One region of the Kitasatospora dryopteridis genome, then DNA from elsewhere that is predicted to be linked to it. Evidence: riboswitches for the same ligand, from Rfam matches in the RefSeq annotation. Region 1 holds a riboswitch; the other holds the start of a gene.
The links. Region 1 has a riboswitch for glycine ahead of gcvP (aminomethyl-transferring glycine dehydrogenase). Riboswitches for the same ligand answer to the same signal wherever they lie in the genome.
Positions count from the first base shown of each region.

Region 1 (4,408 bases):
CCAGCGACGGCAGGATCGGCACGACCGCGGTCTGCACCACGCTGAACGCCAGCATGGCCAGCACGAGCGCGGGGAGCACCCGCGCACTGCTCGGCCGGTCTGCCGTGGTGGCGGGCTGTGGGGCCTCACTCACGGTGGGTTCCTCCCGTTTTGGTACTGCCCGGAGCCCGGTCAAGTGCTTCAGGCGAGAGATAGTGAATCAGCTGAAGTAACGATGCAGGCTGATACTTCAATGTGTCAAATATCGATTGGTGAAGCTTTGGCAAAGTGAAGGCCCCGGTCCGCATCGGCGGACCGGGGCCTTCACCCGGCGAACGGGCGACGCCCGCCCGTGCTCAGATGTGCCGCAGCGGCTCCGGCTGGGGCCCGGCCGTGCGGGCCGCCACCTGCGCGGGCGCCGGACCCGCCGGGTGGGGGCCGGTGTGCACGGCCGCCGGCGCCGGACCGTCGGCCGCGGCCGCCCGGTCGGCCGGCAGCGGCCCGTACGGCTGGTGCGCCGTCTCGTCGTGCACCTCCACGTGCTCGCGCCGCAGCTCCTCGCGGACGAGCTCCTCCTCGGTGTACCGCTCGACCACCAGGCGGACCCGCTCGACCGGCGCCAGGTACTTGCGTACCACCGGCCGCTCCTCGCGCAGGGTCACCTCCTCCATCGCCTCGGCGATCTCCTGCTCGGTCAGCACGGCCCGCTCGGCGTCGGTCACCGGCACCCGCTCCACCCGGACGCGCTCGCGCACCACCGGCACCCGCCGCTCCACGGCCTCCGAGGTCACGTACTTGCGCAGCCGCGCGGTGCCCAGCACGTGCCACTCGGTGCTGATGTCCAGGCGCTCCTCGCGGCAGGTGATCTCCACCGGCCCGCGCGGCCCGGCGTCGCCGTCGGCGTGCTGCCCGCCGGGGTGCTGCCCCTCGACGGACGGCACCCGGTGCGGTGCGGCGGACGGCGCGACCAGCGGGCGGACGTTGCCGCCGGCCGGCACCGCCTGGAGCCGCATCGTGTTGTCGTGCGCCTCCGGGCGGTGGTGGCCGTCGTGCGGCTCGGCGCGGTCGTGCCGGGTGCCGGGCCCGCCGTCCGGCTGCCGGGCGTGGCCGTGGCCGTTCGCGGCGGCCGGCCCGGCAGCCGGGGCGGCCGCCGGGCCGGGGGAGCCGTTGGCCACCGACCCGAAGTCGGCGTCCCGGCTGCGCCCGGCCGGGGCGGCTGCGGGTGCCTCCGCGGTCGGGCGGCCGGTGCCCGAGGTGTCCAGACCGTAGTAGCGGTAGAGCTGCAACTCCTGGGCCGGTGAGAGGTGCTGGCCCACGCCGAAGTCCGGGGACTCCTTGATCAGCGACTTGTCGTACGGGACCCGCAGCTCCTCGCCGGAGAACTCGCTGGTGGTCAGCGGGACGAAGGCGTCCCGGCCGAAGATCCCGGTGCGCACCGCGGCCCACTCGGGCTCGCCGGTTGCGTCGTCGAGATAGACCTCGTCGACCGTGCCGATCTTGTCACCGTTCCGGTCGACCGCCTTGTGCCCGATCAGGTCTCGCGGATCGATATCGGTCTGCACGCTGTCCTCCAGTGCAACTGCTCCTGTGGTACTCGGAAGTGGGGTCACCTGGAGGAGCTGGCCAGACGCCATCTCACACAAAACGCCATGGACCGGACAGCGGCGAGCCGGGCGGGGCCGTCCGGGCCGGTGATCGGCCGTCCGGGGGAACGCGGCGCGTGGGACGCCGGTCACAGCACCCGTCATCGACGGGTGTCCCGCTGGTACCCTGGGCGGCGACCGCCGAACCCGCGCGGGAGAGTCCCCGACCCTGCTGAGCTGGGGCAAGGGGCGCCGAAGGAGCAACTCCTCCCCGGAATCTCTCAGGCATCCGTACCGCACGGGACAGGTCACTCTGGAAAGCAGGGCAGGGCCGTCGGCACAGGAGCCGCCGGTGACCACCCTCACCGACGGTGCAAGCCGAAAAGATGCCCCAGGGCGTCGGGGCGGCGAAGCTCTCAGGTACCGATGACAGAGGGGGAGGCCTGACGGGTTCGTGCGTCCTCGGCTCCCCACGGCGGCCGACCGGCGTGCGTACCCCCGCCGGTCCGTGACCAGGAGGCCTCGACCCCCATGAACGCCCAGCCGAACCTCACCGAGCTCGAGCAGGCCAGCCCCTTCGAGACCCGCCACATCGGCCCCGACGCGGCCGCCCAGGCGAAGATGCTGGCCCAGGTGGGCTACGCCTCCCTGGACGAGCTGTCCGACGCGGCCGTGCCCGAGGCCATCCGCAGCCTGACCGCGCTGGGCCTGCCCGCCGGTCGCAGCGAGGCCCAGGTGCTCGCCGAGCTGCGCGAGCTGGCCGGGCGCAACCAGGTCGCCACCTCCATGATCGGCCTCGGCTACTACGGCACCTTCACCCCGCCGGTGATCCTGCGCAACGTGCTGGAGAACCCGGCCTGGTACACCGCCTACACCCCGTACCAGCCGGAGATCTCGCAGGGCCGCCTCGAGGCGCTGCTGAACTTCCAGACCCTGGTCTCCGACCTGACCGGCCTCGCCACCTCCGGCTCCTCCCTGCTCGACGAGGGCACCGCGGCCGCCGAGGCGATGGCCCTGGCCCGCCGCGTCACCAAGGTCAAGGGCGGCGTCTTCCTGATCGACGCCGACACCCTGCCGCAGACCGTCGCCGTGATCGAGACCCGCGCCGTGCCGACCGGCGTCGAGGTCGTCGTCGCCGACCTGTCCGAGGGCATCCCGGCCGAGATCGCCGAGCGCGGCGTCTTCGGCGTGCTGCTCCAGTACCCGGGTGCCTCCGGCGTCGTCCGCGACCTCGCCCCGGTCATCGAGCAGGCGCACGGCCTCGGCGCGGTCGTCGCGGTCGCCGCCGACCTGCTCGCCCTCACCCTGCTCAAGTCCCCGGGCTCGCTCGGCGCCGACATCGCCTGCGGCACCTCGCAGCGCTTCGGCGTCCCGATGGGCTTCGGCGGCCCGCACGCCGGCTACCTCGCCGTCCGCGCCGAGTACGCCCGCAACCTGCCCGGCCGCCTGGTCGGCGTCTCCGTCGACTCCGACGGCAACCGCGCCTACCGCCTCGCCCTGCAGACCCGCGAGCAGCACATCCGCCGCGAGAAGGCCACCAGCAACATCTGCACCGCCCAGGTGCTGCTCGCCGTGATGGCCTCCATGTACGCCGTCTACCACGGCCCCGACGGCCTGGCCGCGATCGCCCGCCGCACCCACCGCTACGCCGCGGCGCTCGCCGAGGGCCTGCGCGCCGACGGCGTCGAGCTGGTGCACGGCGCGTTCTTCGACACCGTCACCGCCCGCGTCCCGCAGCGCGCCGACGAGGTCGTCGCCGCCGCGCTCGCCGCGAACATCAACATCTTCAAGGTCGACGCCGACACCGTCTCGATCTCCTGCGACGAGACCACCACCCGCGAGCACGTCGCCGCCCTCTGGGCCGCCTTCGGCGTCACCGGCGCCGAGCTGGCCGAGACCGCCGACGCGCTGCCGGCCGCCCTGCTGCGCGAGGACGAGTACCTCACCCACCCGGTCTTCCACAGCCACCGCTCCGAGACCGCCATGCTGCGCTACCTGCGCCGCCTGTCGGACCGCGACTACGCGCTGGACCGCGGCATGATCCCGCTGGGCTCCTGCACCATGAAGCTCAACGCGACCACCGAGATGGAGCCGGTGACCTGGCCGGAGTTCGGCCAGCTGCACCCCTTCGCCCCGGCCGACCAGGTGCAGGGCTTCCTCAGCCTGATCCACGGCCTGGAGCAGCAGCTCGTCGAGGTGACCGGCTACGACGCGGTCTCCATCCAGCCGAACGCCGGCTCCCAGGGCGAGCTGGCCGGCCTGCTGGCCGTCCGCGCCTACCACCACGCCAACGGCGACACCCAGCGCGACGTCTGCCTCATCCCGTCCTCCGCGCACGGCACCAACGCCGCCTCCGCGGTGATGGCCGGCATGCGCGTCGTCGTGGTCAAGACCCTCACCGACGGCGACGTCGACGTCGAGGACCTCAAGGCCAAGATCCAGCAGCACCGCGACCAGCTGTCCGTGCTGATGGTCACCTACCCGTCCACCCACGGCGTGTTCGAGACCGAGATCACCACCATCTGCGAGCTGGTGCACGAGGCCGGCGGCCAGGTGTACGTCGACGGCGCCAACCTCAACGCGCTGGTCGGCCTTGCCAAGCCGGGCAAGTTCGGTGCCGACGTCTCGCACCTGAACCTGCACAAGACCTTCTGCATCCCGCACGGCGGCGGCGGTCCGGGCGTCGGCCCGGTCGCGGTCCGCGAGCACCTCGCGCCGTACCTGCCGAACCACCCGCTGCAGGAGGAGGCCGGCCCGGCCACCGGCGTCGGCCCGATCTCGGCCGCCCCGTGGGGCTCGGCGGCGATCCTGCCGATCTCCTGGGCGTACGTCCGCCTGATGGGCGG
Region 1 is NZ_CP192749.1:1,544,874-1,549,281, reverse strand. Features, by position in the region: gene ACQ614_RS07080 (MFS transporter) at 1-133, opposite strand, end outside; gene ACQ614_RS07075 (DUF2382 domain-containing protein) at 336-1,541, opposite strand; glycine riboswitch at 1,765-1,869, shown strand; glycine riboswitch at 1,871-2,002, shown strand; gene gcvP (aminomethyl-transferring glycine dehydrogenase) at 2,094-4,408, shown strand, end outside.

Region 2 (4,408 bases), 3.6 Mb from region 1:
CGCAGCCGCCGTAGTAGCGCTTGCCGGGGTAGCCCTCGGCGTACTTGTTGGTCAGGACCGACCCCTGGGCCTCCATGACCGCCACGGGGGCGAAGTTCTCGGAGGCGATCATTTCGAGGGTGGTCTGCTGGCGGTGCAGCTCGGCGTCGACCGCGGCCGCGATCTCCGGGTCGAGCGCGTGCAGGGACTGGTTGAGAACCGTCATGAGGTGGGGTCTCCCCGTGGAGCGAAGGGCCAGGGCGGGGCGGCCGCTGCGCTGCGGCCGCCCCGGAGAGCGGGCGGTCAGCCGCCGATGAAGGCGGTGTACGCGTCGGCGTCGAGCGTCTTGCCGGTCTCCTCGACGCGGACCTTGAACAGCCAGCCCTCCTCGAACGGGGAGCTGTTCACCAGCGCGTTGTCGTCGAGGACGGCCTGGTTGACCTCCACGACCTCGCCGGTGACGGGCGAGTACAGGTCGCTGACCGACTTGGTGGACTCCAGCTCGCCACAGGTCTCACCGGCGGTGACCGTGTCACCGACCTCGGGGAGCTGGACGTACACGATGTCGCCGAGGGCGTCCGCGGCGTGCGCGGTGATGCCGATCGTCGACACCCCGTCCACGGCGGCGGTCAGCCACTCGTGCTCCTCGGTGTACTGCAGGTGCGTGGGGTTGCTCATGGCGTCATTCTCCAGGATCGCAAGGGGGAGGGGCGTGGCCGTCCGCTGGGCGGACCGCTCGGGGAAGGGGCTTTTCGGCGCTCAGCGGGCGCGCTTGTAGAACGGCAGCGCCACGACCTCGACCGGCTCGGCCTTGCCGCGCACGTCGACGGCGACGGCGGTGCCGGGCTCGGCGTGCGCCGCGTCCACGTAGGCGATGGCGATCGGCCTGCCGAGAGTGGGGGAGGGCGCGCCGGAGGTGATCCGGCCGATCGGGTTGCCCTGGGCGTCGACCACCGCGTACTCGGCGCGCGGCACCCGCTTGCCCTCGGAGACCAGGCCGACCAGCTTGCGCGGCGGCGCGGACTCGGCCTCGGCGGCCGCCTGCTCCAGCGCCTTGCGGCCGACGAAGGCGCCCTCGTTGGTGGTCTTGTCGAAGCGCACCACGCGGCCGAGGCCGGCGTCGAACGGGGTCAGGTCGGTGGACAGCTCGTGGCCGTACAGCGGCATGCCCGCCTCCAGGCGCAGCGTGTCGCGGCAGGACAGGCCGCACGGCACCAGGCCCTTGTCGGCGCCCGCCGCGGTCAGCGCCTGCCACAGGTGCTCGGCGTCGGCCGGGGCGCAGAAGACCTCGAAGCCGTCCTCGCCGGTGTAGCCCGTGCGGGCGAGCCAGACCTGCTTGCCGGCGACGGTCGCGGGCAGCAGCGCGTAGTACTTCAGGCCGGGCAGGTCGGCGTCGGTCAGCGAGGCGAGGATGCCGTTCGCCTCCGGGCCCTGGACGGCGATCAGCGCGTAGGCGTCGCGGTCGTCACGGACGACCGCGTCGAAGCCCTCGGCGCGCTCGGTCAGCGCGTCCAGCACCACCTGGGCGTTGGAGGCGTTGGCGACCACCATGTACTCGTCCTCCGCGGTGCGGTAGACGATCAGGTCGTCGAGGATGCCGCCGTCCTCGCGGCAGATCATGGTGTAGCGGGCGCGCAGCACGCCGAGCGCGGAGATGAAGCCGACCAGCGCGTGGTCCAGCATCTCGCCGGCCTGCGGGCCGGAGACGGTGATCTCGCCCATGTGCGAGAGGTCGAACAGGCCGGCCTTCGTCCGGACGGCGAGGTGCTCCTCGCGCTCGCTGCCGTAGCGCAGCGGCATGTCCCAGCCGGCGAAGTCGGTCATGGTGGCACCGAGCGAGCGGTGCAGCGCGTCGAGCGCGGTGAGGCGGAGGGACATGACGGCAGGACTCCTTGGCTGCTTGCGGGCACGCGGGCGACCCTCCTGCCCGGGGGCGGGCAGGACGGGCTGGTGGAGTCTCCCCGTCTGTCGTCAACAACCTGAGAGCTTCACCGCCACCTCAAGGATGGCGGCTTGCACCGTGGGTGGGCGCACGGCGCGGCCGTGTCCACTTTCCAGATGTGCCTCGCCCGTGCGGTATGGGTGCCTGAGAGATTCCGGGGAGGACTTGCTCCTTCGGCGCCGGCCGCGCCCTGGGGGCGTTCCGGACTCTCCCGCGCGGGTTCGAGCGGCCAGTATGAACTTGGAGGTCGAGCGCGCTCATCATGGCATGCCGCCGGGCCTGATGGGAGAGGGGGCGGCCCGCTAGGCTCTGTACAGCGGTCGATCGAAGGGGCGGTACATGGGCTATCCGGGCGAGGCACAGGCGTGGGCCGGTCCCGGCTCGGCGCCGGAGGGCGGCGGCTGGCCGTCCAACGAACTGGAGCAGGTGCTCACCGCGGCCCTCGGCGACCCCGGCGCGACGCCCCGGGTGATCGAGGTGCTGGCCCGCAGCCAGGTGTGGATCCCGCTGCCGGCCGGCGCCGACCCGCAGGGCACCTCGCTGGACCTGCCGACCATCGAGCTGGCCGGTACCCCGTACGTCCCGGTGTTCTCCTCGCAGGAGCAGTTCCTGCAGCACGCCCCCGGCATGCCGTTCGCGATCGCACCGGTCTGGGAGTTCGCCCGCGGCCTCCCGCTCGGCATCGGCATCGCGGTCAACCCGGAGGCGCCGGTGGGCATCCCGGTGCCGCCCGAGGGCGTCGGCGAGCTGCGCCGCGGACCGCAGGGCGAACGCTGGGACGCCGAGCCCGTCTCCGAGGGCGCCGCGGTGGCCCTGCGCGAGCCCGAGCCGCACCAGGAGCCGTACGCCTTCCTCGCCGCGGCGACCGCCGAACTCCAGGCGCTGCCGGGCGTGCTGACGGCGCGCCGGGCGCTCGCCCGGGTGGAGGCCGACGCCCCGCAGCTGTACGTCGGGATCCAGCTCGACCCGGCCTGGCCGGCCGATCCCGCGCAGGTCAACGAGGCGCTCGGCCGTGCGATGGGAACCGCGCCGCCGCCCTGGGGCGTCCACCTGGTGCTGCTCGATCTTGCCGACGACCCCGTCGTCGAGTGGCTGCTCACCGCCGTGGCGCCGTTCTACGTCCGGGGGTGACCGCCTGCGCCGCACGGCGGCGGGGCGGCCGGGGGGTATGCGGCATGACGCCTGTCGGCCTTGCGCAATAGGGTGCTCCCCGACAGTGAGGGCGAGCGGCGGAAGACGGACAAGACGGGGCACGGCGACGTGAGCGAGCGGAGCGAGGCGGGCGCATGAGCGCGGCAGCGGCAGGCGGCGGGCCGGGCCAGTGGGGCCGGGCACCCGTGGCGCCCGCGGGCGGAGACCCGGGCGCCATCGAGCGCGCCCTCGGCGCGGTCGCCCCGGAGCGCTACGACGCGTACGAGAACCTGCTCCGGGCCCTCGCCCAGGGGCAGGTCTGGATGCTGCTCTGGCACGGCACCCCCGGCAGCCCCGACGCCCAGTACGGGAACATGGACATCGGCGGGCACGGCTACGCCCCCGCCGTCACCTCCGCCGAGCAGCTCGCCGCCAGCGGCTGGGCCCGCGGCCACGAGGTGATCTCCGGCACCGAGATCGCCGCCGCGCTGTTCCGCACCCGCTGGGGCCTGTGGCTGAACCCGCACGCGCCCGGCGGCGGCGTCGGCATCCCGTGGGCCGACCTCAGACGCATCGCGGTGGGCCTGGACCGGCTCCCGGCCGGCCCGCTGCGCATTTCCGAATCCCGCCTGCACGCGCCGCAGTTCTACGGCCTGCTGGAGCAGCAGGCGGTGCAGGTCCGGCCGCTGCGCTCGCTGCGCCAGGCCTGGGTGCAGCCTGCCCTGGGCGAGGCGTACCTGGCCGTCGGGCTGGACCTGTACGACAACTCCCCGCCCGCGGTGGAGGCGGCGCGGGCGCTGGTGCAGCGCGCCGCCCAGCTGGCCCCGGAGGGGCTGGCGGTCTCCACCGTCGCGATGGCCGACGAGTTCGACCCGGTCGCGATGTGGATGCGCGCCAACGCCCGCCCGTTCTTCGACCGCGACGCCCAGTACGGGCACCCGCAGGGCGGGGCCCCCTACCCGGCCTATGGTTACTCTCCGCAGTCGGCGCCGGGGCCGCAGCCCTGGCCCCAGCAGCCGTGGCCCGGCTACCCCGGCCGCTGATCCACTTTCCTTTTCCCGCGCTTTACCGAGCCTTGTGGCGGAGGTCCGCCAGTGGCGGGTCGCGCCCAGGTGGTGGCGGTTTCCCGCCGTTGGCGGGCTTCCGTCAGTACCCGTCTTGACAGGCTTGTTTCAGCCGTGTGAAGACGCCTATTCGAGGCCGGACGGGTCTGCATGCGGACAGATCACAGTTAGGCATCCTTCGGTTGCCCCCTCTGGCGGAACGCCTCTCCGATGACAGAGAGTGCTGCCCAACGCAGTGCGCGAGCCGATCCCCACAAAGGTGAACGCGCCCTCCGAAACCCGCCGAACCGCG
Region 2 is NZ_CP192749.1:5,161,653-5,166,060, forward strand. Features, by position in the region: gene glyA (serine hydroxymethyltransferase) at 1-205, opposite strand, end outside; gene gcvH (glycine cleavage system protein GcvH) at 283-657, opposite strand; gene gcvT (glycine cleavage system aminomethyltransferase GcvT) at 739-1,857, opposite strand; glycine riboswitch at 2,044-2,145, opposite strand; gene ACQ614_RS23450 (enhanced serine sensitivity protein SseB) at 2,261-3,052, shown strand; gene ACQ614_RS23455 (enhanced serine sensitivity protein SseB C-terminal domain-containing protein) at 3,208-4,095, shown strand.
Region 2: linked by a shared signal. The riboswitch ahead of gcvT (glycine cleavage system aminomethyltransferase GcvT) and the one ahead of gcvP (aminomethyl-transferring glycine dehydrogenase) in region 1 are both predicted to bind glycine.